DNA from 2 places in the Streptomyces sp. NBC_00028 genome. Region 2 is predicted to be linked to the other one. Evidence: riboswitches for the same ligand, from Rfam matches in the RefSeq annotation. Region 2 holds a riboswitch; the other holds the start of a gene.
What was found. A riboswitch is a leader RNA that binds a small molecule or an ion and turns the genes downstream of it on or off. The one in region 2 is predicted to bind glycine.
Positions count from the first base shown of each region.

Region 1 (14,804 bases), 5.0 Mb from region 2:
TTCCAGCACCGGGTGTGGAAGCGGCAGCCGCTCGGCGGGGAGATCGGCGACGGGACGTCACCCTTGAGCAGGATGCGCTCGGACTTGGCGTTCTTGCGCCGCGGGTCCGGGATCGGCACCGCCGACATGAGCGCCTTGGTGTACGGGTGCATCGGCGCCTTGTACAGCGACTCGCGGTCCGCCAGCTCGACGATCTTGCCGAGGTACATCACCGCGATCCGGTCCGAGACGTGCCGGACGACCGAGAGGTCGTGCGCGATGATCACGTACGTCAGGCCGAGCTCCTGCTGGAGGTCGTCGAGCAGGTTCACGACCTGGGCCTGGATGGACACGTCGAGCGCGGAGACCGGCTCGTCGGCCACGACCAGCTTCGGGTTCAGGGCCAGCGCGCGGGCGATGCCGATGCGCTGACGCTGACCGCCGGAGAACTCGTGCGGATAGCGGTTGTAGTGCTCGGGGTTGAGGCCCACGACCGAAAGGAGCCGCTGGACCTCCGCCTTGATGCCGCCCTCGGGGGTCACACCCTGGAGCTTGAAGGGCGCGCCGACGATCGTGCCGATGGTGTGGCGCGGGTTCAGCGACGAGTACGGGTCCTGGAAGATCATCTGCACATCACGGCGGAGCGGACGCATGCCGCCGACACCGAGGTGCGTGATGTCCTGGCCCTCGAACTCGACCTTGCCGGCCGTCGGTTCGAGCAGCCGGGTGATCAGCCGGCCCATCGTCGACTTGCCGCAGCCCGACTCGCCCACGACACCGAGGGTCTCGCCGGACTTGACCTCGAAGTCGATGCCGTCGACCGCGCGGACCGCGCCGACCTGCCGCTGGAGCAGGCCCTTCTTGATCGGGAAGTGCTTCTGGAGCCCGGTCACCTTCAGCAGGGTCTCGCCGGGGGCGGCGTCGGCCTTGGTGACCAGCGTGCCGTCGCTCTGCGCAGGGATGCTCACTTTGTCCTCGCTCACAGCTTCGGCGCAATCTCTTCGGTCCAGATCCGCTCCCGCTGCTCCTGCGTCATGTGGCAGGCGGCCCAGTGCTGGCTGCCGACCTCGGCGAGCTCCGGGCGAACCGTGCGGGTGACGTTGTCCTTCGGGATGTCCGCGTACGGGCAGCGCGGGTTGAAGGCGCAGCCGGACGGGATGTTGATCAGCGAGGGCGGGGAGCCCTTCACCGGGATCAGGCGCTCCTGCTGGTCACGGTCGAGGCGCGGCATCGAACCGAGCAGACCCCAGGTGTAGGGGTGGCGGGGCTCGTAGAACACCTTCTCGGCCGGACCGCGCTCGACGCAGCGCCCGCCGTACATCACCAGGATGTCGTCGGCGAGCTCGGCGACGACGCCCAGGTCGTGGGTGATGATGATGACCGCGGAGCCGAACTCCTTCTGCAGATCCCGGATCAGGTCGAGGATCTGCGCCTGGACGGTCACGTCCAGGGCGGTCGTCGGCTCGTCCGCGATGAGCAGTTCGGGGTTGTTGACCAGCGACATCGCGATCATCGCGCGCTGGCGCATACCGCCGGAGAACTCGTGCGGGTAGTTGTCCACCCGCTTGTCCGGCTGCGGGATGCCGACCCGGTCGAGCATCTCCACCGCACGGCGCTTGGCGGTCTTCTTGTCCACCTTGTGGTGGATGCGGTACGCCTCCACGATCTGCTGGCCGATCGTGTAGTACGGGTGCAGCGCCGACAGCGGGTCCTGGAAGATCATCGCCATCTCGCGGCCACGCAGCTTGCGCACATGGTCCGGGTCGGCGGTGAGCAGCTCGGTGCCGTCCAGCCAGATCTCGCCGGAGATCTGCGCCTTGCGCTTGCCGTACTGACCGGCGGTGTGCAGGCCCATGATGCCGAGCGAGGTCACCGACTTGCCGGAGCCGGACTCGCCCACGATGCCGAGGGTCTTGCCCTTCTCCAGCTTGAAGGAGAGCCCGTCGACGGACTTGACCAGACCGTCGTCGGTCGGGAAGTGCACCTTGAGGTCGCGCACTTCCAGGAAGGAGGTCGGCGCGGGCGAAGCGGGGGTGGGCTCGCCCACGGCCGCTCCGCTCTTGCTGAGTTCGGTCATGCGAGCCTCACTCGGGGGTCGATCACGGCGTAGAGGATGTCCACCACGAGGTTGGCGATCAGCACCGCGAGAGAAGTGATCAGGGTGACGCCCAGAATGATGGGCAGGTCCTGGGTCTTGATGCCGTTGAGCACCGCCTGGCCGAGGCCGGGAAGGCTGAACGTGGTCTCGGTCAGGATCGCGCCGCCGATGAGGGCGCCGAGGTCCATGCCGAGCATGGTCAGGATGGGGGTCATCGTCGAGCGCATGGCGTGCTTGCCGATGACGACCCGCTCCTTGAGGCCCTTCGCGCGGGCGGTGCGGATGTAGTCCTCGCCGAGGATCTCCATCATGGTGGCCCGGGTGATCCGGGCGTACATCGCCGCGTAGAGGAAGGCGAGGGTGATCCAGGGGAGGATCATGCCGCCGAGCCAGCCGGTGAAGCTCTCGTCGAGGGGCACGTACTCGCCCTCGACCCAGCCGAGACTGTACGAGAAGATCGCGAGGCTCAGCAGACCGGTGAAGTAGATCGGGAGGGAGACACCCGCGAGGGCGACCACCATCGCACCGCGGTCCCACAGGCTGCCCCGCTTGAGCGCGGAGAGCACACCCGCGGCCACACCGAACAGCAGCCACAGGAAGGCGGCACCGAGCGCGAGACCCAGGGTCACCGGGAAGCGGTCGGTGATCACCGGCCAGATGGCCTGCTCGGTGCGGAAGGAGTAGCCGAAGCACGGCGCCGCACAGTGCACGGAGTCGCCACCGCCCACATAGGTGCGGCCGGCGAAGAGACCCTTGAAGAACTCCCAGACCTGAGCGTAGATCGGGTCGCTCAGTCCGAGCTTCTGCCGCACGCCCTCGACGGCGGCGGGGTCGGCCTGCTTGCCCACGAAGCTCAAGGCGACGTCGACGCCCGCCCACTTGGGGACGAGGAAGAAGATGCCGAAGACCACCATGATGATGACCACGAGCATCACTGCGGCGGCGAACAGCCGCCTGATGAGGTAAGCGAGCACAGCTCTCGGCCCGCCGCGGGCCGCGGGCCACCGGAGGTCTTCCGGTGGCCCGCGCTCCCACGTCGCCGGCCTTCACCTGCCTTTCGTGCCGTACGGCGGGTGTGCCGGGATTACTTCGCGGACTTCAGACCGAGGTTCACGAAGTCGTACATGCCGCTGTAGTTGTCCGACGTGTAGACGTTCGCGAGACGGTCACCGCGCCAGTTGACGAACTTCTCGAAGACGAACGGCAGGTAGTAGCCGCCGTCCATGACCGCGTGGTTGATGTCCTTCGCGATCGCCAGCTTGCCCGCGTCGTCCTGCGTCTTCACGTAGGTGTCGAACAGGCCGTTGATCTTCTTGTCGTCGATCAGGGCGAAGTTGTTGTTACCGCTCTCGAGGATGTACTTGCCGTCCCACAGCGGCAGACCGAAGCCCTGGACCGACGGGAAGTCGGCGCCCCAGCCCATGATGATGATGCCGTAGCCCTTCTTCTTCACGTTGGAGGGGCTGCCGATGATGCCGGACGTCTGCGAACCGTCGAACTGGTCGATGTTGACGTCGATGCCGACCTTCTTCAGGGAGGCCTGAAGCGACTCGGCGGTGGCGACCTCGACCGGCTTGTTGTTACGGACGGCGATGGTGGTCTTGAAGCCGTTCGGCTTGCCGCAGGCCTTCAGCTCTTCCTTGGCCTTGGCGACGTTGCCGTTCTTGTTCGCGCCGTTCAGCTCGTACGGGTCGTACGACTGGCCCTCGGAACCGGGGACGGTCGGCGGGAGCATGTTGGTGCCGATGTCACCACCGGCGACCGGGCCACCGCGCGCGGTCTGCAGCGAGACGTGGTCGGCGCCGTAGATCACGGCCTTGCGGCAGTGCTCGTTGTCGAACGGCTTCACGCTCTGCGGGAAGGTCGCGTAGCGGATGTAGCCGGAGACCGGGTTGTCCAGGTTGGCCTTGTGCTCCTGGAGGGCGCTGGTGCGGCCCTGCGGGGACAGACCGGTCTGGTTGATGTCCAGGTCGTAGTCACCGGCGAGCAGACGGGCGTCCAGGTCGTTGGCGTTCGAGAAGAACTTGACCGAGATCTTGTCCGGGTACGCCTTGCGGATCGGGTCCGAGGCCTGGCTCCACTTGTCGTTGCGGACCAGGACCAGGTCCTTGCCCGGGCTGTACGACTGGAACTTGTACGGACCGGAGGAGAACGGCTTCAGGCCGTACTTGGACTTGGTGTCCTTGTCCTGGCGGACCGGGGAGGCCGAGACCAGGGCGAGGATCTCCTCGAAGTCGGCGTTGGGCTCCGGCAGGTGGAAGACGACGGTCTTGTCGTCCGGAGTGTCGATCGCCTTCAGACCGAGCTTGTCGGCGGAGGAGTCCTTGTACGGGCCCTTGTACTCGCCCTTGGGGTCGAGGACGTCCTTCAGGTAGACCGGGCCGCCGGACAGCACGTCCTGCGCCCAGACGCGCTCGATGCCGTACTTGACGTCCTTGGAGGTGATCTCCTTGCCGTCCTCCCACGTGATGCCGTCACGCAGGGTGTACGTGTAGGTCTTGCCGCCGTCGGTGACCTTGGCGAGACCGGTGGCGAGGTCCGGGGTGAGCTCCGTGCCCTTCTCGCCCGGAGCCGCGGCACCGGTGACGAGCTGGCGGCTGTAGTAGCGCGCGAAGTTCCACATGAAGCCGTAGTAACCGCGCGTGGTGTCCCACGAGTCGGCGTCCTGGGCACCGGCGAACTTCAGCTCGCCGCCCTTCTTGGCGAGCGAGGCCTGGGCGACCTTGTTGTTCGCGGCGTTGAAGCCGGCCGCGCCCGTCGAGGAGCCCTTGCCGTTGCCGCTGTCGTCATCGCCGCCGCCGCACGCCGCCGTCGTCAGCAGCGCGGCGACCGCGGCGGCAGCGGCGAACGCCTGCTTCCGCCGCCCTGAGGTGCGTTGGGTAGTCACGATCTCGGATCCTCCGGATTTGATGAGAGACCCCGTGTTGGTGCCACGGGACGCTTTGTGTACGGCAGTTCAGCGGGATCCCTTCGGGTCCAGCGCGTCCCGCACGCCGTCGCCGAAGAGATTGAAGGCAAGAACCGTGATGAAGATCGCTACACCCGGGACCACCATGTAGGTGGGGTCCGACTTGTAGTAGTCGATCGCGTTCGAGAGCATCTGCCCCCAGGAGGCCGTGGGCGGCTTGACGCCCACGCCCAGGAAGCTGAGCGCCGCCTCGGTGAGGATGTTGGTGGGGATCATCATCGTCGTGTACACGATGATCGGCGCGACGAGGTTGGGCAGCAGTTCCTTGAACAGGATGTAGAGCCGCCCGGCGCCGAGCGAACGGGCCGCTTCGACGTATTCACGCTCGCGCAGCGAGAGCGTCTGGCCACGCACCACGCGTCCGATGTAGGGCCAGCCGAAGAACCCGATGACCAGGATCATCACGAACAGGCGCACGCCCGTGCCGGACAGTCCGAGCATCTCGTTCGGCATGACGGAGACCAGCGCGATGATGAACAGCAGCTGCGGGAAGGCCAGCAGACCGTCCATGACCCGGCTGATGGCGGAGTCGATCCAGCCGCCGAAGAAGCCGGCCAGGACGCCCAGAACGGTACCGATGATCACGGCGACGATCGCGGACAGGAAGCCGACGAGCAGCGAGATCCGGGCGCCGTAGACGATACGGGCGAAGATGTCACGGCCGTTGACCGGCTCGACGCCCAGCCAGTGGTCGCCGCTCATGCCGCCGAAGGACCCCTTGGGGGTGCCGAACAGCGGGTCGATCAGGTCCTTGTCGTTGTACGTGTTCGGGTCCTGGCCGTAGAGGCTGGTGATCACGGGCGCGAGCAGTGCGACCGCGATGAGGAGGAGCACGACGATGCCGCCCGCGAGGGCGAGTTTGTCCCGCTTCAAACGCTCCCAGGCGATCCGGCCCAGGGAACGTCCCTGTACGGCCTTGGCGCCGGCGTTGACCGCCGCTTCTTCGGCCGCGCTCGGGGCCGCTTCCGCGGTCGGCTCGTGCAATGGTGCCGTCATCTGGCAGGGACCCCTCTCAACCGGCGGTAGCCGGCCCGCACTTGCCGCTGTAGCGGCGTGATCAGTCCGTCGTACACAGGGGCGAACCCACCCCTGGTGCGGGAGTCTTCAACGCTTTGGCGATCTGTTGCCAGACTTGGCGAGGAAAGGATGCATAAACGTGATGCGGGCTGCAGGGTTCCGTTATCCGGACAGCAGGTAACGGCCGTCGGACGCAGGCCAGTTGGGGCAATACGGGCCTCACGGGGCCTTCTGCCCTCATCTACGCGCGCAGACACACTCCCGTAACACGAGAGCCTGTGGCCGGTTCGGCTCAGTAGCCGCCGGGCGCCGGAGGGTAGCCGTACCCGGCCGCCGGCGCCTGCGCCGGGGCCGCGTGTGCCTCGCGGTCGTAGAAGGGACGGGCACCGGCCCGCATCCACATCGCGACCGGGTCGTACTCGTCGGACATGGCGACCGTCGACACCGGCAGTCCGTCCGGGACCGCGCCGATGGACTGCTGCATCATCGCGCGCACCGAGTCGACGGCGGGCGGGCTGGTGTCGTAGACGTCGAGCCCGATGGCGAGGTACGGCGCCCCGAGCGCCGGCTGCACCCAGGCGCGGCGCAGCGAGCGGACGGCCGGGGTGCGGTGGGCGTTCTGCGCGATCAGGGCGTAGAACTGCGGGATCTCGATGCCGGGTTCCGACAGCCGGAGGGGGCCCGCGGGCTGGCGCTCCAGGCCGGTCGCGATCCGGCGCAGGTCGAGCCAGGGGATGCCGACGCCGCCGCCGGGGGCGTGCGGGTTCAGCCAGAGACCGAACTGGTCCGGGTAGAGGGTGCGCGCCACGTCGACTCCGTCGACGACCTCGTACGAGCGGTTCCAACCGCTCGCGCTCAGTTCCTGGGCGGAGGTGACACAGGGCGCGTAGCCGTGGCCGTCGACCTCCATGTTTCCGTACTGGGCGTCCGGGGAGCCCGCCTGGCCGTGCCAGAGGAGCATCCAGATCTGGCCGGAGGAGGGGGTGGCGAGGGCGCGGAGGAGTGCCTCGTAGGCGTCATAGCGCCCTGGCGTCACCTGGCGCAGCATGTGCTCGACCGTGCCGGTCGCTGTGCCGCTGGCACTCACCTTCTACCGCCCCTTCGGGAAAGTTTCGTAGTCGGAAACAGCTTAAGCGTTGAGAGCTCGGGGCTTGCGGTGGTCCGCGGGTGCGGGTCGGTGGGGGCTGGTCGCGCCCACGCGGCGGAGCCGCACATCGACACAGCCCCGCGCCCCTGGGTACGTCTACATGCCCTGCGTGTAGAACGGACGTACCTTTTCGCGCAGCCAATGCCCCACCGGGTCGTCCGCCACGTCCAGCAGGACCAGGTTGACCGGCCAGGCCACCGGGGCCCGGCCCAGCGCCCGGCCCAGGGCGTCCATCGGGAGGGTACGCAAATCGCCCTCCCATGGGGAGAGTTCCACGCCCACGAACATCACGGGCTCCGCCGTCTCGATGGCGGCCAGGCAGCGGCGGGCCGTCAGGACGACTCCCGTCGCGGCGAACTCGGCGGAGGCGGCGGCGAGGAAGTCCACCGGGTCGTCCTGCCAGTCGGGCTCGTAGAGCTTGACGCGGCCGCCGCTGTTGGGGCCGTCCAGCGGGGTGCGGCCCACCCGGCACAGCTCCGCCACGGCGGCCGGCGGCAGGGGGACGCCGACCACGCCGTCCGGGTTGAGGGCCAGGCCGAGCTGCGGCGGGAGGCCGCGCGCGAACTCCACCGCGGGGGCGACGGTGTACGACATGTGCGCCCCGGCGACCTGACGGAACTGCTCCTCCGAGCTGAAGACCGGGACGTAGGCCTGGCCCTCGATCTGGAGGGTGGGCAGATCGAGGGGGCCGGTGTGGGCGCCGCCGCCGTTCGGCAGGGGGATCCAGACGAAGCTGCGGCCGAGGACCTCGATGATCCGGCCGCCGGCCCCGGGCACGCCGAGGGAGGCCGAGAGCACCTCCTCCAGCTCGTTGCCGGGCCATCCGCCGCCGTGCGGATGGGGGTGTGCCTGTGCCGGGAAGTCCTGTGCCGGGAAGTCCATCTGTCCGTCCGCCTGCCGAGTACCGCTGATGTGGCTGAAAGGCTAACGGGTGACGGGCCCCTGGCGCCCTGGCCGTCAGCCCGCGAACCCGATGCGGCGCAGGGCGCGCCGGCCGGTGAACCCGACCTGGCGCAGGCGCGTCAGCCCGCTAACCCGACCCGGCACAGAACCGTCAGTCCGCGAACCCGATCCGGCGCAGGGCGCGTCAGCCCGTGAAGCCGACCCGGCGCAGACCCGTCAGCCCGTGAAGCCGACCCGGCGCAGACCCGTCAGCCCGTGAAGCCGACCCGGCGCAGACCCGTCAGCCCGTGAAGCCGATGCGGCGCAGGGCGTCTGCTGCCTGCCGGTCCAGGAGGATCGCCGAGCCAACGCCCTGTGGGAGTTCGCCCTTCTCCACCGAGCGGATCAGGCGGGCGGCCGCCGTGCGGTGGCGGAGGAAGGCGTAGCGCGAGACGCCCCGGCCGCGCTCGCGCTGGCCCTGGAGCGCGGTGTCCGGGGTGACGTCGAGCAGCAGCAGGTGCAGTGTGCCGCCGCGGCGCCGGGCCGCGCGGGCCAGCCAGCCGCGCACCCAGGTCTGGGTGCCGCAGTCGTGCACCACGACCCCCTCGCCGGAGCGCAGGGCGCGGCGCAGACCGACGTAGTGGGCGAAGCGGACCAGGGGACGGTAGAGCGCGTACGGCAGAAGGCGGGGCGCGCGGGCGTCCCAGCGGTCGCGGGTGTCCTGGGAGTCGATCCGGGCGCCCTTGACGGCGCGTCGCATCAGGGTCGACTTGCCGCTGCCGGGCAGGCCGGTGATCACGACCAGGTCGGCCGGGGCGAAGAGCAGGGCGTGCGGGGTGTGGCCGGCGCGGTCGCGCAGGTCACGCACGACCGGCCGCGGTGCGCATGCCTCCTGGGCCGGAGCGGTCGGCTGTGCGGGCAGCGCGACGGCCGAGGTGGTGGCGTACGCAGTGGGCCTGTTCACCGTGATCGTCCTCCTCCGGGGTCAGGGGGTTCCCCTCCCCACCGAGCGTAAAGAGAAGGTAATGGGGTGTCTCTCTTGTTTTGGTGATCGTCCTGCCACAAGCCAGTTACAAAGGCCACGCCAGGTGCGGCCCTGCCGTTGATGACGGATGCGTGCAATGATGTCCGCGCCAACTGCATACCGGCCGTTTGAATCCGCGCGGGAGAGTCCCCACCACTGGTTGGGGCGCCGAAGGAGCAAGTCCCTCCCTTGAATCTCTCAGGCCCCGTTACCGCGCGGGCGAGGCACATCTGAAAAGCGAGCCGCCCTCCGGTGGCTCCACCCAAGGTGCAAGTCATGTCCCCTACGGTCATGGCGAACCTCTCAGGTTCCGATGACAGATGGGGAGGAACGACCTCGCCTGTCATGCCTTGGGAGACAACCGTCCGATGAGCAATGAACCCCGTCTGACCGCGCTCGACGCCCTGCATCGCGCGCTCGGCGCGACGATGACCGACTTCGCCGGCTGGGACATGCCCCTGCGCTACGGCTCCGAGCGCGACGAGCACAACGCCGTGCGGACGAGGGCCGGGCTCTTCGACCTTTCCCACATGGGCGAGATCACGGTGACCGGGCCTGAGGCCGCCCAGCTGCTGAACTTCGCCCTCGTCGGCAACATCGCCTCCGTCGGCGTCGGCCGCGCCCGCTACACCATGATCTGCCGCGAGGACGGTGGCATCCTCGACGACCTGATCGTCTACCGGCTCGAAGACACCGAGGCCGCTTCTTCTGAATACCTGGTCGTCGCCAACGCCTCCAACGCCCAGGTCGTCCTCGACGCGCTCGTCGAGCGCTCCGCCGGCTTCGACGCCGAGGTGCGCGACGACCGGGACGCGTACGCGCTGCTCGCAGTCCAGGGCCCCGAGTCCCCCGGCATCCTCGCGTCCCTCACCGACGCCGACCTCGACGGACTCAAGTACTACGCCGGTCTGCCCGGCACGGTCGCCGGCGTCCCGGCGCTGATCGCCCGCACCGGCTACACCGGCGAGGACGGCTTCGAGCTGTTCGTGAAGCCGGAGCACGCGGTCGAGCTGTGGCAGGCGCTGACCAAGGCCGGCGAGGGCGTCGGTCTGGTCCCCTGCGGCCTGTCCTGCCGGGACACCCTGCGCCTGGAGGCGGGCATGCCGCTGTACGGGCATGAGCTGAACACCTCGCTCACCCCCTTCGACGCCGGGCTCGGCCGGGTGGTGAAGTTCGAGAAGGAGGGCGACTTCGTGGGGCGCGAGGCGCTTCAGGAGGCCGCCGCCCGGTCCGCCGAGAACCCGCCCCGCGTCCTCGTCGGCCTGATCGCCGAGGGCCGCCGCGTCCCGCGCGCCGGGTACACCGTGGTCGCCGACGGCCAGGTGATCGGCGAGGTCACCTCCGGCGCCCCCTCGCCCACCCTGGGCAAGCCGATCGCGATGGCGTACGTCGACGCCGCGCACGCCGCTCCGGGCACCTCCGGCGTCGGGGTGGACATCCGGGGCACCCACGAGCCGTACGAGGTCGTGGCTCTCCCCTTCTACAAGCGGCAGAAGTAGACACTGGACGCCAGGTCGCGCGTCCGCACGTGACCCTGCGCACATTTCCGCTGCTCACGCACGTTCCCAGCAGTCCCGGACATTCATCATCACCCCGCGTACAGGAGAATTCAGGCCATGAGCAACCCCCAGCAGCTGCGCTACAGCAAGGAGCACGAGTGGCTGTCGGGCGCCGAGGACGGCGTCTCGACGGTCGGCATCACGGAGCACGCGGCCAACGCGCTCGGCGATGTCGTCTTCGTGCAGCTCCCGGAGGTCGGTGACACGGTGACCGCGGGCGAGACCTGCGGCGAGCTGGAGTCGACCAAGTCGGTCAGCGACCTGTACTCCCCCGTCTCCGGTGAGGTCACCGAGGTCAACGAGGACGTCGTCAACGACCCGTCGCTGGTGAACTCCGCCCCCTTCGAGGGCGGCTGGCTGTTCAAGGTACGCATCGCGGACGAGCCGGCCGACCTGCTCTCCGCCGACGAGTACACCGCCTTTTCCGCCGGCTGAGGAGTCGTAGACGTATGTCCGTCCTGAACACGTCCCTGCATGAGCTCGACCCGGAGGTCGCCGCCGCGGTCGACGCCGAGCTGAACCGTCAGCAGTCCACCCTGGAGATGATCGCGAGCGAGAACTTCGCCCCGCTCGCGGTCATGGAGGCCCAGGGCTCGGTCCTGACCAACAAGTACGCCGAGGGCTACCCCGGCCGCCGCTACTACGGCGGCTGCGAGCACGTCGACGTCGCCGAACAGATCGCCATCGACCGGATCAAGGAACTGTTCGGCGCCGAGTACGCCAACGTCCAGCCCCACTCCGGCGCCTCCGCCAACCAGGCCGCCCTCTTCGCCCTCGCCTCCCCCGGCGACACCATCCTCGGCCTCGACCTCGCCCACGGCGGCCACCTCACCCACGGCATGCGCCTGAACTTCTCCGGCAAGCAGTTCAACGTGGTCGCCTACCACGTCGACGACGCCGGACTCGTCGACATGGCCGAGGTCGAACGCCTCGCCAAGGAACACCGCCCCAAGGTGATCATCGCCGGCTGGTCCGCCTACCCGCGCCAGCTGGACTTCGCCGAATTCCGGCGCATCGCCGACGAGGTCGAGGCCTACCTGTGGGTCGACATGGCCCACTTCGCCGGCCTCGTCGCCGCAGGACTGCACCCCAACCCCGTCGAACACGCCGACGTGGTCACCTCCACCACCCACAAGACCCTCGGCGGCCCGCGCGGCGGCATCATCCTCGCCAAGCAGACCTTCGCCAAGAAACTCAACTCCTCCGTCTTCCCCGGCTTCCAGGGCGGCCCCCTGGAACACGTGATCGCCGCGAAGGCGGTCTCCTTCAAGGTCGCCGCCTCCGAGGAGTTCAAGGAGCGCCAGCGGCGTACCGTGGAGGGTGCACGCATCCTCGCCGAGCGCCTGACCGCGGCGGACGCCCGCGAGGCCGGGATCAACGTGCTCTCCGGCGGCACGGACGTGCACCTGATCCTGGTGGACCTGCGCGAGTCCGAACTGGACGGACAGCAGGCCGAGGACCGTCTCCACGAGGTCGGCATCACGGTCAACCGCAACGCCGTCCCCAACGACCCGCGCCCCCCGATGGTGACCTCCGGCCTGCGCATCGGCACCCCGGCCCTGGCCACCCGCGGCTTCACCGCCGCCGACTTCACCGAGGTCGCGGACGTGATCGCGTCGGCGCTGAAGCCGTCGTACGACGTCGAAAGCCTCAAGACCCGGGTCAGGGCACTCGCCGACAAGCACCCGCTTTACCCCGGTCTGAACAAGTAGTTCCCTGGTGGGGGCACCCGATGGCGTGTGCCCCCACCCTTTCTTTAGGAGTTCCCGTGGCCATCTCGGTCTTCGACCTGTTCTCGATCGGCATCGGTCCGTCGAGCTCGCACACGGTCGGCCCGATGCGTGCGGCCCGTATGTTCGCCCGCCGTCTGCGCAACGAGGGCGTGCTGTCCTCGGTGGCGACGGTCCGCTCGGAGCTGTACGGCTCCCTGGGCGCGACCGGCCACGGCCACGGCACACCCAAGGCGGTGCTGCTGGGTCTGGAGGGCGCGTCCCCTCGTACGGTGGACGTCGAGACCGCGGACGACCGGGTGTCGTCGATCAAGGACACGGGGCGGCTGAACCTGCTGGGTGAGCGTGAGATCGCGTTCTCCTACGACGACGATCTGGTCCTGCACCGCCGCAAGACGCTCCCCTACCACGCGAACGGCATGACGCTGTGGGCGTTCGACGCGTCCGGGGCGGAGCTGCTGTCGAAGACGTACTACTCGGTCGGCGGCGGGTTCGTCGTCGACGAGGACGCGGTGGGCGCGGACCGCATCAAGCTGGACGACACGGTCCTGAAGTACCCCTTCCGCACCGGCGACGAGCTGCTCCGCCTGACGAAGGAGACCGGCCTGTCGATCTCCGCCCTCATGCTGGAGAACGAGCTTTCCTGGCGCACGGAGGACGAGATCCGGTCCGGGCTCCTCGACATCTGGCGCGTCATGCAGGCCTGCGTCTCACGCGGCATGAGCCGTGAGGGCATCCTGCCGGGCGGACTCCGGGTCAAGCGCCGCGCCGCCGTCACCGCCCGCCAACTCCGGGCGGAGGGCGACCCGTTGGCGCACGCGATGGAGTGGATCACGCTCTACGCGATGGCGGTGAACGAGGAGAACGCGGCCGGTGGGCGCGTGGTGACAGCCCCGACGAACGGCGCGGCCGGCATCATCCCCGCCGTCCTGCACTACTACATCAACTTCGTTCCGGGCGCCGACGAGGACGGGGTCGTGCGGTTCCTGCTGGCCGCCGGCGCCATCGGCATGCTCTTCAAGGAGAACGCCTCCATCTCCGGCGCCGAGGTCGGCTGCCAGGGCGAGGTCGGCTCCGCCTGCTCCATGGCCGCCGGCGCGCTGGCGGAGGTGCTGGGCGGCTCCCCGGAGCAGGTCGAGAACGCCGCCGAGATCGGCATGGAACACAACCTCGGCCTCACCTGCGACCCCGTCGGCGGACTCGTCCAGATCCCCTGCATCGAACGCAACGGCATGGCCGCCGTCAAGGCCGTCACCGCCGCACGCATGGCCATGCGCGGCGACGGCTCCCACAAGGTCTCCCTCGACAAGGTCATCAAGACCATGAAGGAGACCGGCGCCGACATGAGCGTCAAGTACAAGGAAACGGCTCGGGGCGGACTCGCGGTGAACATCATCGAGTGCTGAACGGGCAAGGGGCCTCCATGCCAAGGTGGTTGGCGATTCACCCGCCGACCCCTGCCCCCCAACGGCACTTCAGGGAGCCCCCATGCTGCGCGGCATCGACGTAAGCGCCTACCAGTCCTCCTCCTACAGCACCGACGGCCTCTCCTTCGTCTTCGTCAAGGCGACGGAGGGGCGGACGTACACCAACCCCAAACTCGCGGCCCAGACGAAGCGGGCCCGGGACGCGGGGCTGGTCGTCGGCTTCTATCACTTCCTCTGGCCGGGCAACCTGACGGCCCAGGCGGAGTACTTCGTGAGCAAGGCCCCGGAGCGGGCGGGCGACATCCTCGCCGTGGACTGGGAGACCACGGGCGAGGGGACGCACGCGACCAACGCGGAGAAGGACCGGTTCATCCGGAAGGTGAAGGAGCTGCGGCCGGACAACCGGGTCGTCCTCTACACGAACCGGAACTACTGGCTGAACATCGACACGACCTCCTACGCGGGGGACGGTCTCTGGATCGCCGACTATGTGACGGCGGGCAAGCCCCGCATCAAGGCGAAGTGGCGCTTCCACCAGTACACCGACGACCCGCTGGACAAGAACGTGGCGGACTTCACGAGCAAGGCCGCACTGCGCGAATGGGCCGAGGACGCCTGACGTAGAGTCCGTGCCATGGGCGGGAAGATCACTGCGGTCAGCAGCAACGGGACCTACTCCTTCACCAAACCCAACCGGGAGAGCATCACGCTGCTCGCCGGGCTGGGAGTCGAAGGGGATGTGCACGCCGGGGTGACGGTCAAGCACCGGTCCCGGGTGGCGAGGGACCCCTCTCAGCCGAATCTGCGCCAGGTGCACCTTCTTCACCAGGAGCTGTTCGACGAGGTCAGGGAAGCCGGCATCGAGGTCGGCGCCGGGGAGCTCGGGGAGAACGTCACCACACAGGGCATCGATCTGCTCGCGCTGCCCGTCGGGGCCCGGCTGCGCCTCGGCGAGCGGGCCGTCGTCGAGGTG
Region 1 covers NZ_CP108293.1:3,321,024-3,335,827, forward strand. Annotated here, with positions in the region: gene OG885_RS14500 (ABC transporter ATP-binding protein) at 1-947, opposite strand, end outside; gene OG885_RS14505 (ABC transporter ATP-binding protein) at 959-2,056, opposite strand; gene OG885_RS14510 (ABC transporter permease) at 2,053-3,051, opposite strand; gene OG885_RS14515 (ABC transporter substrate-binding protein) at 3,162-4,964, opposite strand; gene OG885_RS14520 (ABC transporter permease) at 5,034-6,041, opposite strand; gene OG885_RS14525 (enhanced serine sensitivity protein SseB C-terminal domain-containing protein) at 6,355-7,149, opposite strand; gene OG885_RS14530 (enhanced serine sensitivity protein SseB) at 7,306-8,091, opposite strand; gene OG885_RS14535 (AAA family ATPase) at 8,393-9,055, opposite strand; glycine riboswitch at 9,245-9,339, shown strand; gene gcvT (glycine cleavage system aminomethyltransferase GcvT) at 9,484-10,614, shown strand; gene gcvH (glycine cleavage system protein GcvH) at 10,732-11,109, shown strand; gene glyA (serine hydroxymethyltransferase) at 11,124-12,386, shown strand; gene OG885_RS14555 (L-serine ammonia-lyase) at 12,443-13,810, shown strand; gene OG885_RS14560 (glycoside hydrolase family 25 protein) at 13,893-14,450, shown strand; gene OG885_RS14565 (MOSC domain-containing protein) at 14,466-14,804, shown strand, end outside.
Region 1: another riboswitch for glycine. It lies ahead of gcvT (glycine cleavage system aminomethyltransferase GcvT); the one in region 2 lies ahead of gcvP (aminomethyl-transferring glycine dehydrogenase).

Region 2 (14,804 bases):
TGGAGGGTCTGTCCGACATGGGCAAGGGCCAGGGCCACGCCGGGCCGACGGGGCAGACCGAGCACACCGAACAGCCCGGGTCCGAGCCGGAACACCCGGGCCAGCGCTGGTACCGCGTCATGTGCCTGACCGGCGTCGACTACTTCTCGACCCTCGGCTACCAGCCCGGCATCGCGGCCCTCGCGGCCGGCCTGCTCTCCCCCATCGCGACGATCGTGCTGGTGATCGTCACCCTCGCGGGCGCGCTGCCCGTGTACCGGCGCGTCGCCGAGGAGAGCCCCCACGGCCAGGGTTCCATCGCGATGCTGGAGCGTCTGCTCACCTTCTGGAAGGGCAAGCTCTTCGTCCTCACCCTGCTCGGCTTCGCCGCCACCGACTTCCTGATCACCATCACCCTGTCGGCCGCCGACGCCTCGACCCACCTCGTCGAGAACCCGCACCTCAACAGCGCCCTGCACGACCAGCAGATGCTGATCACCCTGGTCCTCGTGGCCCTGCTCGGCGCGGTGTTCCTCAAGGGCTTCCTGGAGGCCATCGGCGTAGCCGTCTTCCTGGTGGGCCTCTACCTGGCCCTCAACGTCGTGGTCGTGATCGTCGGCCTGTGGCATGTCGCCACCGCAGGCCATGTGGTCACCGACTGGTCCAGCGCCCTGACCGCCGAACACGGCAACGTCTTCGTGATGATCGGCGTGGCCCTGGTCGTCTTCCCCAAGCTCGCCCTCGGCCTCTCCGGCTTCGAGACCGGCGTCGCGGTCATGCCACACGTCAAGGGCGACCCGGGCGAGACGGAGGAGAACCCGGCGGGCCGCATCCGGGGCACGAAGAAGCTCCTCACCACGGCCGCGCTCATCATGAGCTGCTTCCTCATCGCGACCAGTTTCATCACCACCCTCCTCATCCCGGAGAAGGAGTTCGAGTCGGGCGGCCAGGCCAACGGCCGCGCCCTCGCCTTCCTCGCCCACGAGTATCTGGGCGGCGCCTTCGGCACGGTGTACGACGTGTCGACCATTGCCATCCTGTGGTTCGCCGGCGCCTCCGCGATGGCGGGCCTGCTGAACCTGATGCCCCGCTATCTCCCCCGCTACGGCATGGCCCCGCACTGGGCCCGCGCCGTCCGCCCCATGGTCATCGTCTTCACCCTGATCGCCTTCGTGGTCACCTGGATCTTCGACGCCGACGTCGACGCCCAGGGCGGCGCGTACGCCACCGGTGTCCTCGTCCTGATCAGCTCGGCGGCGATCGCGGTGACCATCGCGGCGCGGAAGGCGGGTCAGCGCGGCTGGACAGTCGCCTTCGCGGTGATCTCCGCGGTGTTCCTCTACACGACGGTCGTCAACGTCATCGAGCGCCCGGACGGTGTGAAGATCGGCGCCTGCTTCATCGCGGGCATCATCCTGGTCTCCCTCCTGTCCCGACTGGCCCGCGCCTTCGAACTCCGCGTCACGAGCGTGTCCCTGGATCCCATGGCGGAACGATTCATCAGGGACATGGCCAGCCGAAAGATCCGCTTCATCGCCAACGAGCCCGACAGCCGGGACAAGGCCGAGTACCGCGACAAGATCGAGCAGATCCGCGAGGACAACGACATCCCCGGCCAGGAGGACTTCGTCTTCGTCGAGGTCACGGTCACCGACCCCTCGGAGTTCGAGGCCGGGCTCACGGTCCGCGGCGAGGTCCTGCACCAGCGCTACCGGGTCCTGACTCTGGAGTCCTCCTCCATCCCCAACGCCCTGGCCGCCCTGCTCCTCCACGTCCGTGACACCACGGCCTGCACCCCCCACATCTATTTCGAGTGGACCGAGGGCAGCCCGTTCGCCAACTTCCTCCGCTTCTTCCTCTTCGGCCAGGGCGAGGTGGCCCCGGTGACCCGAGAGGTCCTACGAGAAGCAGAACCAGACCGCACCCGCCGCCCCAGAGTCCACACAGGCTGAGCCCCGGGCCGCAGCCGCCAACGGGGCTGAACCCCCACAAGAGCCACCCGCACCAACACGACCACCACCAACACCCCTAAACCCACCCATACCCCTACCGTGGTTGCCCATGACCCTGAGCATCCGCAACCAACTCCCCGGCACAGTCACCACCATCACCACCGGCGAAGTAATGGCCACCATCGGCATCCGCCTCACCGGCGGCCAACACCTCACCGCGGCGATCACCAAGGAATCCGTGACCGCCCTCGCCCTGGCCCCGGGCTCCGCCGTCCGCGCCCTCATCAAGTCGACGGAGGTGGCCGTAGCCACCGCCCCGATGACCGGCCTCTCCATCCGCAACCAACTCCCCGGCACGGTCACCACCATCGCCATGGGCGCAGCGATGGCCTCCGTGAAGATCGCGTTCGACGACATCGAACTGACCGCCGCCATCACCAAGGACGCCGCAGCCGACCTCTCCCTCGCGCCCGGCACGGCCGTGGTGGCCCTGATCAAGTCGACCGAGGTCGCGTTGGCAACGGCATAACAAGAGGGCCCCGCCAAAGCGGGGCCCTCCTGCACAGCCGGACTCAGTTCTCGTACGCGTCCAACGGCGGGCACGAGCACACCAGGTTCCGGTCCCCGAACGCCTGGTCGATCCGCCGCACCGGCGGCCAGTACTTGTCGGCGACGACAACCCCACCCGGGAACACCGCGTCCTCACGCGAGTACGCGTGCTCCCACTCCCCACCGAGCGCCCCGGCGGTGTGCGGAGCATTCCGCAGCGGATTGTCCTCCGCCGGCCACTCCCCCGCCCCGACCTTCTCGATCTCCGCGCGAATGGCGATCATCGCGTCGCAGAACCGGTCGATCTCGATGATGTCCTCGGACTCGGTCGGCTCGATCATCAGCGTCCCGGCCACCGGGAAGGACATCGTCGGTGCGTGGAACCCGTAGTCGATGAGCCGCTTGGCCACATCGTCCACACTCACACCCGTCGCCTTGGTCAGCGGCCGCAGATCGATGATGCACTCGTGCGCGACCAGCCCACCGGGTCCGGTGTAGAGCACGGGGTAGTGCGGCTCCAGCCGCTTGGCGATGTAGTTGGCGCTCAGCACGGCCACCTGCGTGGCCCGCTTCAGCCCTTCCCCGCCCATGAGCCGCACATACGCCCAGGAGATCGGCAGGATCCCCGCGGACCCCCAGGGCGCGGCGGAGATCGGCCCAACACCCGTCTCCGGCCCGGCGGCGGGCTGCAGCGGGTGGTTCGGCAGATACGGCGCCAGATGCGCGCGCACGCCCACGGGACCCACGCCCGGCCCGCCACCGCCGTGCGGAATGCAGAACGTCTTGTGCAGGTTCAGGTGCGAGACGTCCCCGCCGAAGTGCCCCGGCTTGGCCAGGCCCACCAGCGCGTTGAGGTTGGCGCCGTCGACATACACCTGCCCGCCCGCCTCGTGCACCTGCGCGCAGATGTCGGCGACATGCTCCTCGAACACACCGTGCGTCGAGGGGTACGTGATCATCAGCACCGCGAGCTCGTCCCGGTGCTGCTCGATCTTCGCCCGCAGATCCTCGACGTCGATCTCACCGTCCTCGGCGGTCTTCACGACGACGACCTTCATGCCCGCCATCACGGCGCTGGCGGCGTTGGTCCCGTGCGCGGAGGACGGAATCAGACACACGGTCCGCTGCTCATCACCGTTGGCCCGGTGATAACCGCGTACGGCGAGCAGCCCGGCCAGCTCCCCCTGCGACCCGGCGTTGGGCTGGAGCGACACCTTGTCGTACCCGGTGACCTCGGCCAGCCGCTCCTCCAGCTCACGGATGAGCGTCAGATAGCCCTGCGCCTGCTCGGCGGGCGCGAAGGGGTGCAGCTGCCCGAACTCCGGCCAGGTGACCGGCTCCATCTCGGTGGTGGCGTTGAGCTTCATGGTGCAGGAGCCCAGCGGGATCATGCCGCGGTCGAGCGCGTAGTCCCGGTCGGCGAGCCGACGCAGATAGCGCAGCATCGCGGTCTCGGACCGGTACTGGTGGAAGACGGGGTGGGCCAGGAACTCGTCCGTACGCACCAGCGCACCCGGCAGCGCGTCCTCAGCCGCCGCGTCCAGCGCCTCGACGTCCCCTTCGACCCCGAACGCGGTCCATACCGCGCCCAGCTGGGCCCGCGTGGTGGTCTCGTCGCAGGCGACGGAGACGTGATCGGCGTCGACGAGACGCAGGTTGACCCCGTTCTCCGCGGCGGTGGCGACGACCTCGGCGGCCTTGCCGGCCACCCGCACGGTGAGCGTGTCGAAGTAGGCGCCGTGCACGACCTCGACCCCGCCCGCGGTGAGCCCCGCGGCGAGGACACGGGCGTACCGGTGCGTCCGCCGGGCGATGCCCTTCAGCCCCTCAGGCCCGTGGTAGACGGCGTACATCCCCGCCATCACGGCGAGCAGCACCTGAGCGGTACAGATGTTGCTGGTGGCCTTCTCCCGCCGGATGTGCTGCTCACGGGTCTGCAGCGCGAGCCGGTAGGCCTTGTTCCCATCGGCATCGACGGACACACCCACAAGCCGCCCGGGCAGGCTCCGCGCGAACTTCTCGTGCACCGCCATGTAACCGGCGTGCGGCCCGCCGAAGCCCATCGGCACACCGAACCGCTGCGTGGTCCCGACGGCGATGTCGGCCCCGAGCTCCCCGGGCGACTTCAGCAGCGTCAGCGCCAGCAGATCGGCGGCGACGGTCACCAGGGCCCCCAGCTCGTGCGCCTGGTCGATGACCGCCTTGAGGTCGCGTACGGCACCCGAGGCGCCCGGGTACTGGATGAGCACGCCGTTGATCTCACGCGCGGCGAGGTCGGCCGGGATCCCGCCACTGAGGTCGGCGACGACGACCTCGACACCGGTCGGCTCGGCGCGGGTCTCGATGACGGCGATGGTCTGCGGAAGGGCGTCCGCGTCGACCAGGAACAGCCCCTTCTTGTTCTTGCCCATGCGCCGGGACAGCGCCAGTGCCTCGGCGGCGGCCGTGCCCTCGTCGAGCAGCGAGGCACCGGAGGTCGGGAGCCCGGTGAGCTCGGCGACCATGGTCTGGAAGTTGAGGAGGGCCTCCAGCCGGCCCTGGGAGATCTCGGGCTGGTAGGGCGTGTAGGCCGTGTACCAGGCGGGGTTCTCCATGACGTTGCGCAGGATGACGGGCGGGGTGAAGGTCCCGTAGTACCCGAGCCCGATCATGGACCCGAGAACCTGGTTGCGATCGGCGAGCGACCGAAGCTCGGCCAGCACCTCGGCCTCGGTACGCGCCCCCGGCAGATCGAGGGAGTCGGCGTTCTTGATCACATCCGGCACCGCGGCGGCGGTGAGCTCGTCCAGCGAGCCGTATCCGACCTGCGCGAGCATCTTGGCCCGAGCCTCGTGGTCGGGGCCGATGTGACGCTGCTCGAAGGGGATCCCCTGCTCGAGTTCGGTGAGCGGAGTGCGGTGGGCGGTCATTGCGGAGGCCTCCTGGTCTGACGCGACCTTCGAGGGACACCACGGCTGCGGGTCCCGGCGGCCTCCCCCTCTGTCATCTCAACCTGAGAGCTTCACCGGACAACCCGAAGGTGCCCGGCTTTCACCGTCGGTGAGAGCGGAAGCCGTCGACACCCGCTCTGCTTTCCAGAGTGGCCTCGTCAGTGCGGTACGTGGGCCTGAGAGATTCCGGGGAGGATTTGCTCCTTCGGCGCCTCCGGACGATCTCCGGAGGACTCTCCCGCACAGGGTCAACAGCCGCTTGCCAGCCTACCAGCGCGCAAAATGCGGATCCCTGGAGGAGCCCTCGAGTGGCCACCGGCCTCAATCTGCTCTTTTGTAGTGCTTACGGATGAGTTGCGAGTCGCGACCTAGTGGAGGGCCCGTGCAGACCGATATCGATCCGCGCAACCTGATCGGCCGCAAGGCGATGGACCGCAACGGCACCAAGATCGGCACGATCGACGAGGTCTACCTCGACGACGCGACCGGCGTGCCGGAGTGGGCGGCCATACGCACCGGCCTGTTCTCCAGGGACGCCTTCGTGCCCCTGGAGCCGAGCGAACTGATCGAGGGCACCCTGCGGGTCCCCTTCGACCGCTCCTTGATCAAGGACGCACCCGACTTCGGCGTGGGCCGCCACCTCTCCCCCGACCAGGAACTCCAGCTCTACCACCACTACGGCCTGGACGTGGCCCCCGCACCCCCGCTCCCGGACCGAGACTTCGGCAAACTCGCAGGCCCAGAGGAAGCAGAAGCCTGACGCCTCGCAGCCCGCAGCCCGCAGCCCGCAGCCGCCGACGGCGATCCCGCCCCACAGGGGCCACCCGCACCCGACAACGAAACTGTCACGGGTGGTGCGGATGGGAAATCAAATCCGGCCGAAGGCCGGACGCCCCACCCTCCACCGCCACCAACGGCAAAGGCTCAGCCACAGCCAACGACGCATCATCCACCCGAAACGTCCGCACCCGCCCCGGCTCGGAATCCGGCGTCTCGAACCGCACCGTCACCCGCCCCAGCCCACTCCCCTGCACCCATCCGTGCCCGAACTCGGCATGCGTGACGTCATGCCCCGCAACCCACCGCCGCTCGACAGGCGCCTCGTCCTTCTCCGCGGCCGCCTCCCCCGGCTCCTCCTCGGGCAGCTCCCCCAGATCCCCCGCGGCCTGCGCGAACAGATCCTCCTGCGTGTAGTCGGCCAGTCCGGAAACCCCCACCCCCAGCAACCGCACACCCCCCGTCGTGTCCACGGACTCCAACAACCGCGCCGCGGCCTCCCGCACGACCGCCGGATCATCGGTGGGCCCCCGCAGCGTCTCGGACCGGGTCAGCGTGGAGAAGTCGTACCGCCGCACCTTGAGCACGATCGTGCGCCCCGACAACCCGGCCCCCCGCAGCCTCCGCACACACCGGTCGGCCAGCCGCTGCACCTCCATCCCCACCCGCAGCCGATCATGGATGTCCACGTCGTACGTGTCCTCCACCGACACCGACTTGGTCTCCCGCTCCGCCACCACCGGCCGCTCGTCATGCGCCAACGCCATGGCATACAGCCCGTGCCCGTGCGCCTTCCCCAGCAGCCGTACCAGCTCGTCCTCGCCCGCCTCCACGATCTCCTCGACCGTGTGGATCCCCGCCCGCCGCAGATGGTCCCCGGTGGCCGGCCCCACCCCCGGCAGGATCCGCACGGACATCGGCCCGAGCAACTCTCGCTCGGTCCCCGGATCGATCACCACCAGACCGTCGGGCTTGGCCTGCTCGGACGCGATCTTCGCGAGCATCTTGGACGCCGCGAGCCCCACCGACCCCGTGAGCGCGGTGACCGCCCGTATGTCGGTACGCAGCTTCTCCCCCACGAGCCGCGCCGACCCCTCGTCCCAGGCCGCTCCCCCGGCCTCCAGATCCACGAACGCCTCATCGAGGCTCAACGGCTCCACCAGCGGCGACAACGCCCGCAGCAGCGCCATCACCTGCTCACTGATCGACCGGTAGAACCCGAAGCGCGGCACGAGATACGCGGCATTCGGCGCCAGCCGCCGCGCCTGCGCCATCGGCATCGCCGAATGGACTCCGAAGACCCGGGCCTCGTACGACGCGGTGGCCACCACCCCACGCGGTCCCAGCCCGCCCACCACCACGGCCTTCCCGCGCAGACTCGGCTTGGACGCCTGCTCCGCCGAGGCGAAGAAGGCATCCATGTCGAGATGCAGGATCGTGGGCGCGTTTCTCACATGTCCGATGCTGCCCTACGCCACTGACAATGCCCTCGGTGATGCCCCGGGCAGAGCCTCAAACGGCCCGATTGCCCCGCCGCCGCGCCAGCTCGTCGGCGGGATTGTGCCCCACGAGCGTCTCGCCGGTGTCGATCCGCTCCCCGTGCAGCTGCGACAAGGCGCTCTCCACGTCCCGCCACACCACCCCCACGGCGATCCCGAAGATCCCCTGGCCGCCCTGGAGCAGCGCGTGGACCTCGTCGGGCGAGGTGCACTCGTAGACCGTGGCACCGTCGCTCATCAGCGTCATGCGCTCCAGGTCGCGGAAGCCGCGTTCCCTGAGGTGCTGCACGGTGGTACGGATGTTCTGCAGCGACACACCGGTGTCGAGGAACCGCTTGACGATCTTCAGGACGACAACGTCCCGGAAGCTGTACAGCCGCTGCGTCCCCGACCCGTAGGCGGGCCGCACACTCGGCTCGACCAGGCCGGTACGCGCCCAGTAGTCGAGTTGCCGATAGGTGATGCCGGCGGCCGCACAGGCCGTCGGACCGCGGTAGCCGATCTCCTCGGACGCCATGGACGTCGCCCCTCCGCCACTGCTCGGCACGGCCGCCGGTCGCTGCGGAACGTGATCGGCCGCGCTGTCGTGATGGGGGTCCCCCCAACTCGAACGCAGTTGAGAGCTTGGGGGAGGGTACGGACCGCTTGCCCCGAGACTCCGTCCGGGGGCACCCCCAGCCGTACCGTCGCCGCTGCTTCTCACGCCGACCTCCGTCCTTGACCTGCCTTCTCGACGGTAGGCAGTCACCCGGGGCGCGTCAACGATCGCCACACTCGGCACGCCGAGTGATAATCACCCTAGGAGTGGTTTCCCGTACCCCACCGCGGGGAAAGGCTAGCCGAATGCGCTTGAGGCGGGCCGTAGGACGCTCTCACACGCCGGTGGCAAATGCCAGCATTTCCGTGGTGCCCGGACACAGCCGCCCCGTCACGGACCGCGAGTCCGCCGGACCGGCCCCTCTCACTGACTGCTGGTGCCGAAGTCCTCCGGCGAGATCTGGTCGAGGAACTCGCGGAACTTCTCCACCTCGTCCTCCTGCTCGTCCGGGATCGCGATCCCCGCGTCGTCGAGCACACCGTCGCTGCCGTAGATCGGCGTCCCGGTGCGCAGCGCCAGCGCTATGGCGTCGGAGGGCCGGGCACTCACCTCGACCCCGCTGGCAAAGACGAGCTCCGCGTAGAAGACGCCCTCACGCAGGTCCGTGATGCGCACTTCGGTGAGCTCCTGGCCGACGGCCTCCAGCACGTCCTTGAACAGGTCGTGGGTCAGCGGTCGTGCGGGGGCCATGCCCTGCTGGGCGAAAGCGATCGCCGTCGCCTCCCCCGGCCCGATCCAGATGGGGAGGTAGCGGTCGCCTCCCACTTCACGCAGAAGCACGATCGGTTGGTTGGAGGGCATTTCGACCCGGACACCTACGACATCGAGCTCGTTCACACAGCAACCCTAGGCCGTGCCCGGGACGTTTGGGTAGTCGGGCCGGAAACGGGAGCCGGATCCGACGCCCACGCCCTTCAGGGCAGCCGTACGCCGAGGGCCGTCTGCACCAGCGCCGCGTGCAGCTTCACCGTGAGCCCCGCCAGTTCCTTCGTGCGGGCCTCCGCGTGCGCCCGGGTCTGCGGATTGCGATGGCGCTTCAGCGGGGCCACCACCTGGTCCACAAGGCCCGCCTCGCGGTCGGCGGCGGCCTTCATCGCCCGCAGATGCCGCGGCTCGATCCCGAACCGCCCCAGCTCGACGACGAGCGCCGCCACGGTGACCACCTCGGCGTCGTACGCCCCGTCGGGCAACGGAGCGATGAGCCCGTACGACTCCCACTCCTCGAGCTCCCGCTCACCGATCTCGGCGGCCGCCATCAGCTCGGCCCGGCCGATCCGCGCCGCCGTAGGAGCCTCCCAGGGGTCCGGCAGGGCTTCCCCGCCGTCCCGCTGGCGCCCCACCACCGGCAGCGCCACGGCCTCACCGCGCTCCATGGCGTCCAGATACTCCCGGATCACCTTGAGCGGCAGATAGTGGTCCCGCTGCATCCGCAGCACATGGCCGAGGCGCTCGACGTCCTCAGCACTGAACTTGCGGTACCCCGAAGGGGTCCGTTGCGGCTCGATGAGGCCCTCGGACTCCAGGAAACGGATCTTGGAGATGGTGACTTCGGGGAACTCGTCGCGCAGCACGTTGAGCACCGTGCCGATGCTCATCAGCCCACTGTCCGCGGCGGCGGCACCGTGACCGGCACCGCCGCTCGGTGTTTGAAGCATGGACCTTCCCTGACGGGGTCAGTAGCCCCGCTGGCTCGCGTAGAAGACCAGCCGGTACTTGCCGATCTGTACCTCGTCCCCGTTGTGCAGCGGCACCGTGTCGATCCGCTCCCGGTTCACATACGTGCCGTTGAGGCTGCCGACGTCGCCCACGGTGAACGAGCCGTCCTGCTGGCGACGGAACTCCACATGACGGCGCGACACCGTCACGTCGTCCAGGAAGATGTCGCTCTGCGGATGACGGCCGGCCGTCGTCAGATCGCCGTCCAGCAGGAAGCGGCTGCCCGAGTTCGGCCCGCGGCGCACGACCAGGAGCGCGGAACCCAGGGGCAGCGCGTCGACAGCCGCCTGCGCCTCCGGAGAGAGCATGGGCACCTGCGTCTGACCGGTGACCTCGGCGTCGTAGGCCTCGAGACCGGAGATGGAGATGGTGGAGGTCGTCTCGGACGGCCGCTCGGGCCCACCGCGCAACGGCGCACCGCAGTTGGAGCAGAAGCGGCTGTTCTCCGCGTTGCGGTTACCGCACCTCGTACACACCAGGGCCGACATGGAAAACTCTCCACCCGTACTTGAGGTTGACGGTTGCCCGAAACCTATGCCGCCGGGCTGCGCAGGGTCAACCGGCGCGCCCTGCGCTCCGGCAGCGTCACCGCCCACCTGGTCCCGGAACAGCGGGCGCTGGCCCTCCGCGTCTGGCTGTGCGCGATGGCGAGCGGTCGCGTTCGCATGGTCGCTACCCTCTCGCGCGCTCTTGCCGAACAACTTCGCAAACAACTTCACGGGCGATTCCCCTTGACCGAAACAGACCCGCCCGTGGGGCAGGACGAACCCTGACTGCATACACCGGCCGACCCGGACATCCTGACAACGTCCGTATCCACCAGACAGTTTCCACCACGCACCACCCAATCGGTGCGCCGACCCCCCGCAACCTCATGCCCTCGCCGGACGTCCCTCATGCACCCGCGGTTCACCGGGAGGACGACCGAGCGTAGTCAGGCTGCTTCGCGGCTCGCAAGGCGTCCACGACGATCTTGGTCGACCGCTCGACGGTGACCGTGGCCTGCTCCTTCTCCAGAGTCTGCACCACGCCTCCAGGAATGTTGAGCGCCGGTTCGAGGTCCTGCGGTTTGCCGATGACCTTGAAACGATACGGAGCGTTGATCTTGTTCCCGTCGACGCTCACACTGTTGCCCGACTCGGTCAGATAGGTGCCGGCCACCACCCGCACACCGTTCACCTGGATCGCCTCGGCACCGGCCGCGCGCAGCTCCTGGATCGCGTCGAGCAGCATGTCCGCCTCGACCGTCCTCTTCGTGTCCTCGATCGTCATCGTGATGCCCGGCCCCTGCGCGGCCACCGTGCCCGCCAGGATGCCGAGTTGCCGCTCCTTCTCCAACGTCTGCTTGCGGGCCTCCTCCGCCTGGTCCGAGCTGTTCTCCAACTCGTCCCGCTGGTTCTCGAGACCCTGCTTCTCGTCCTCAAGACGCTGTGTACGGTCATCCAGTTCATCGAGGATGCGAACAAGATCTTCCTGCCGGGCACCGCGCAGCGCGCTGTCGCCGTCGCTGTTCGACGCCACCTGCACGGCCAACCCGAAACCGAGGCCGAACAACAGCACGGCGACGATCAGTTGGGCACGGGTGACCCGCGGCGGCCACAGCCCCTGGACCAGCCGCTGCCGACCGGTCAGCCCGGGCTTGTCGTCCTTCGGCGACGCCGCCCTCTCCGGGGCGGTAGCGGGCCGTTCGTCGGGCAGTTCCTTGCGCAGCCTGTTCTCCGGCGTGCCGTCCTGGTCGCTCATCGGCCTCACGCCCGGAAGACATGCCGACGGATCGCCGCGGCGTTGGAGAAGATCCGGATACCGAGGACGACGACCACACCGGTCGACAGCTGGGCACCCACGCCCAACTTGTCCCCCAGGAACACGATCAGCGCGGCGACGACCACGTTGGACAGGAACGACACCACGAAGACCTTGTCGTCGAAGATGCCGTCGAGCATGGCCCGCAGACCGCCGAAGACGGCGTCGAGCGCCGCCACGACGGCGATCGGCAGATAAGGCTCGACGACCGCCGGAACCTCGGGCCGGACCAAGAGGCCGGCCACGACTCCCACGACGAGGCCCAGTACGGCGATCACGATGTGCCCTTCTCAGTTCTCGGCTGTGCTGTACGTACGATCACACTCGTTGCTGCGGGCAGCCGGAGATCCCCCTCTACGGAGATGCTCGTCCGGATGCCGTAGTTCTCCTGCAGGGCGTTCAGATAGAGCCCGTCGGCGCTGTTCTGGAACCTGGTGCTCAGCCGCTGCCCGTCCCCCACCGCGAGCACCGTGTACGGCGGCACCAGCGGCCTGTTGTCGACCAGTATCGCGTCGCCCGCGGCCCTGATCGCGGACAGCGCCGTCAGCCGCTGTCCGTTGATGGAGACGGCCTCCGCGCCCGATTCCCACAGCCCGTTGACCACGCGCTGCATGTCCCGGTCCCGGACCCGTCCGGTGTCGGAGAAACCGGAGGTCTCTCGCGGGTCGCCGTCGCCACCGGTGGTGGCCTCCTTGGCGTCGTCCACGACCAGCTTCACACCGGGTCCGTGCACGGCCGTGGCACCGGACAGAATGCCGACCAGGTCCGCCTGCCCGCTGCCGCCGCTGTCCCGTAGCGCCTCACGCTGCATGGCGCTCACATCGTCACGAAGGTCGTCGACCGTGCTCTCGAGCTTGTCGGCCGTGTCCGTCTCACGGTCGATGCGGTCGATCAGCTCCTCGCGCTCCTTGGCGACGACGGGAGCCGCGACGCGTGCCTGCGCCGCCCCGACGGTCACGACCAGAGCCGCCAGCACCAGGCCGGCCGCGAGACCGAGCTTCGCCCGCAGTGTCTTCGGCAGGCCCCCCTCGCCCGCGGCCTTCTTCCGAGCGGCCGCCTCCGCGTACCCGTCGTCGAGACTGTGGTCCATGACGTTGGTGAGCAGCGACATGGATGCGTCCGGGCGCGAGGGGCGCGTAGGAGTGCTCCGAACGGGGGGCTGCTGCGGCATGCCGCACATCGTCGCACGTCGCGACCACTACCTCCGAATGGCCCCACCGGCGTGCCGGACAGGCCCCCTTGGGGACACTTGTCCGGCACGCACGCGTGCAGCGTTTTTCAGCGTCCGGCGCTGTCCACGACCGCCGACCACTCGTCGAGCAGTGCCTGGGCGGAGGCGTCATCGGGCCCTTCGGCCCACAGATGGGTGACCGCCTCGGCGGGGTCGGGCAGGACCATGACCCATCGCCCGTCGGTCTCCACGACCCGCACCCCGTCGGTCGTGTCGACAAAGCGATCGCCGGCCGCCTCCACGACCCGACGCATCACAAGCCCCTTGACCGCCCAGGGGGTAGCCAGATCCCGCTTGAGGACATGTGCCCGCGGAATCCGCGCGTCGATCTGGCTGAGCGTGAGCTGCGTCCGCGCCACCAGCCCGATCAACCGCACAAAGGCGGCCGTACCGTCGAACACACTGCTGAACTCGGGCACGATGAACGCGCCCTTGCCGTCGCCGCCGAAGATGGTCGAGTCATCCCGCCCGACCCGCGTCAGATCGTCGGGCGACGTCGTCGTCCACTCCACCTGCGTCCCGTGGTACGCCGCCACCTGCTCGGCGATCCGCGTGGTGGTCACCGGCAGCGCCACCCGACCACTGCGCCGCTCCGCGGCCACCAGGTCGAGCATCACCAGCAACGCCCGGTCGTCCTCGACGATCCGCCCCTTCTCGTCGACCAGCGACAGCCGCTCGCCGACCGGGTCGAACCGCACCCCGAACGCCGCCCGCGACGACGCCACGATCTCCCCGAGCCGCACCAGACCCGAGCGCCGCACATCCGCGGTCTCCGTGGGCCGTGACTCGTCGAGCCCCGGATTGACGGTCAGCGAGTCCACCCCGAGCTTGCCGAGCAGGCTGGGCAGCACAAGCCCGGCGCTACCGTTCGACGCATCGACGACGACCTTCAGCCCCGACTCGGCGATACCCGTCGTATCGACGTTCCGCAGCAGCGACCCGGTGTACGAGTCGAACACGCTCGCGGGAAAGTGCAGATCCCCGATCTCGCCGGGGAACGCTCGCCGATACTCCTGCCGCGCGAACACCCGGTCCAGCTTCCGCTGACTCCCCTGCGACAGGTCGGCTCCCCGCCCGTCGAAGAACATGATGTCCACGGAATCCGGCACCCCGGGCGTGGTCCGAATCATGATCCCACCCGCACTGCCCCGAGCGGTCTGCTGCCGGGCAACGGGCAGCGGTACGTTCTCCAGATCCCGTACGTCGATGGCGCTGGCCTGCAGCGCGGAAATGACCGCCCGCTTCAGCGCTCGCGCACCACGGGAGTGGTCGCGGGCCGTGGTGACCGTGGACCCCTTCTTCAGGGTCGTGGCATAGGCGCCGGCGAGGCGCACGGCGAGCTCGGGCGTGATCTCCACGTTCAGGATGCCGGAGACGCCTCGGGCACCGAAGAGATGCGCCTGGCCCCGGGACTCCCAGATCACCGAGGTATTGACGAAGGCGCCGGCCTCGATGGTCTTGAACGGATAGACCCGTACGTTGCCCTGAACGATCGATTCTTCACCGACAAGGCACTCGTCCCCGATGACCGCGCCGTCCTCGATCCGGGCCGCACGCATGATGTCGGTGTTCTTCCCTACGACACAGCCGCGCAGATTGCTGTGCTGCCCGACGTACACGTTGTCGTGCACCACGGCCTTGTGCAGGAACGCCCCGCTCTTCACGACGACGTTGGACCCCACGACGGTGTGCTCACGGATCTCGGCGCCGGCCTCGACCTTGGCGTAGTCCCCGATGTAGAGCGGTCCCCGAAGAACGGCGTCGGGATGC
Region 2 covers NZ_CP108293.1:8,294,923-8,309,726, reverse strand. Annotated here, with positions in the region: gene OG885_RS37470 (APC family permease) at 1-1,931, shown strand, start outside; gene OG885_RS37465 (molybdopterin-binding protein) at 2,041-2,460, shown strand; gene gcvP (aminomethyl-transferring glycine dehydrogenase) at 2,504-5,389, opposite strand; glycine riboswitch at 5,565-5,661, opposite strand; gene OG885_RS37455 (PRC-barrel domain-containing protein) at 5,793-6,170, shown strand; gene OG885_RS37450 (DNA polymerase IV) at 6,256-7,641, opposite strand; gene OG885_RS37445 (MerR family transcriptional regulator) at 7,700-8,389, opposite strand; gene OG885_RS37440 (bifunctional nuclease family protein) at 8,648-9,121, opposite strand; gene OG885_RS37435 (MerR family transcriptional regulator) at 9,199-9,939, opposite strand; gene OG885_RS37430 (FHA domain-containing protein) at 9,958-10,848, opposite strand; gene OG885_RS37425 (DUF881 domain-containing protein) at 10,910-11,743, opposite strand; gene OG885_RS37420 (small basic family protein) at 11,749-12,081, opposite strand; gene OG885_RS37415 (DUF881 domain-containing protein) at 12,078-12,914, opposite strand; gene OG885_RS37410 (sugar phosphate nucleotidyltransferase) at 13,082-14,804, opposite strand, start outside.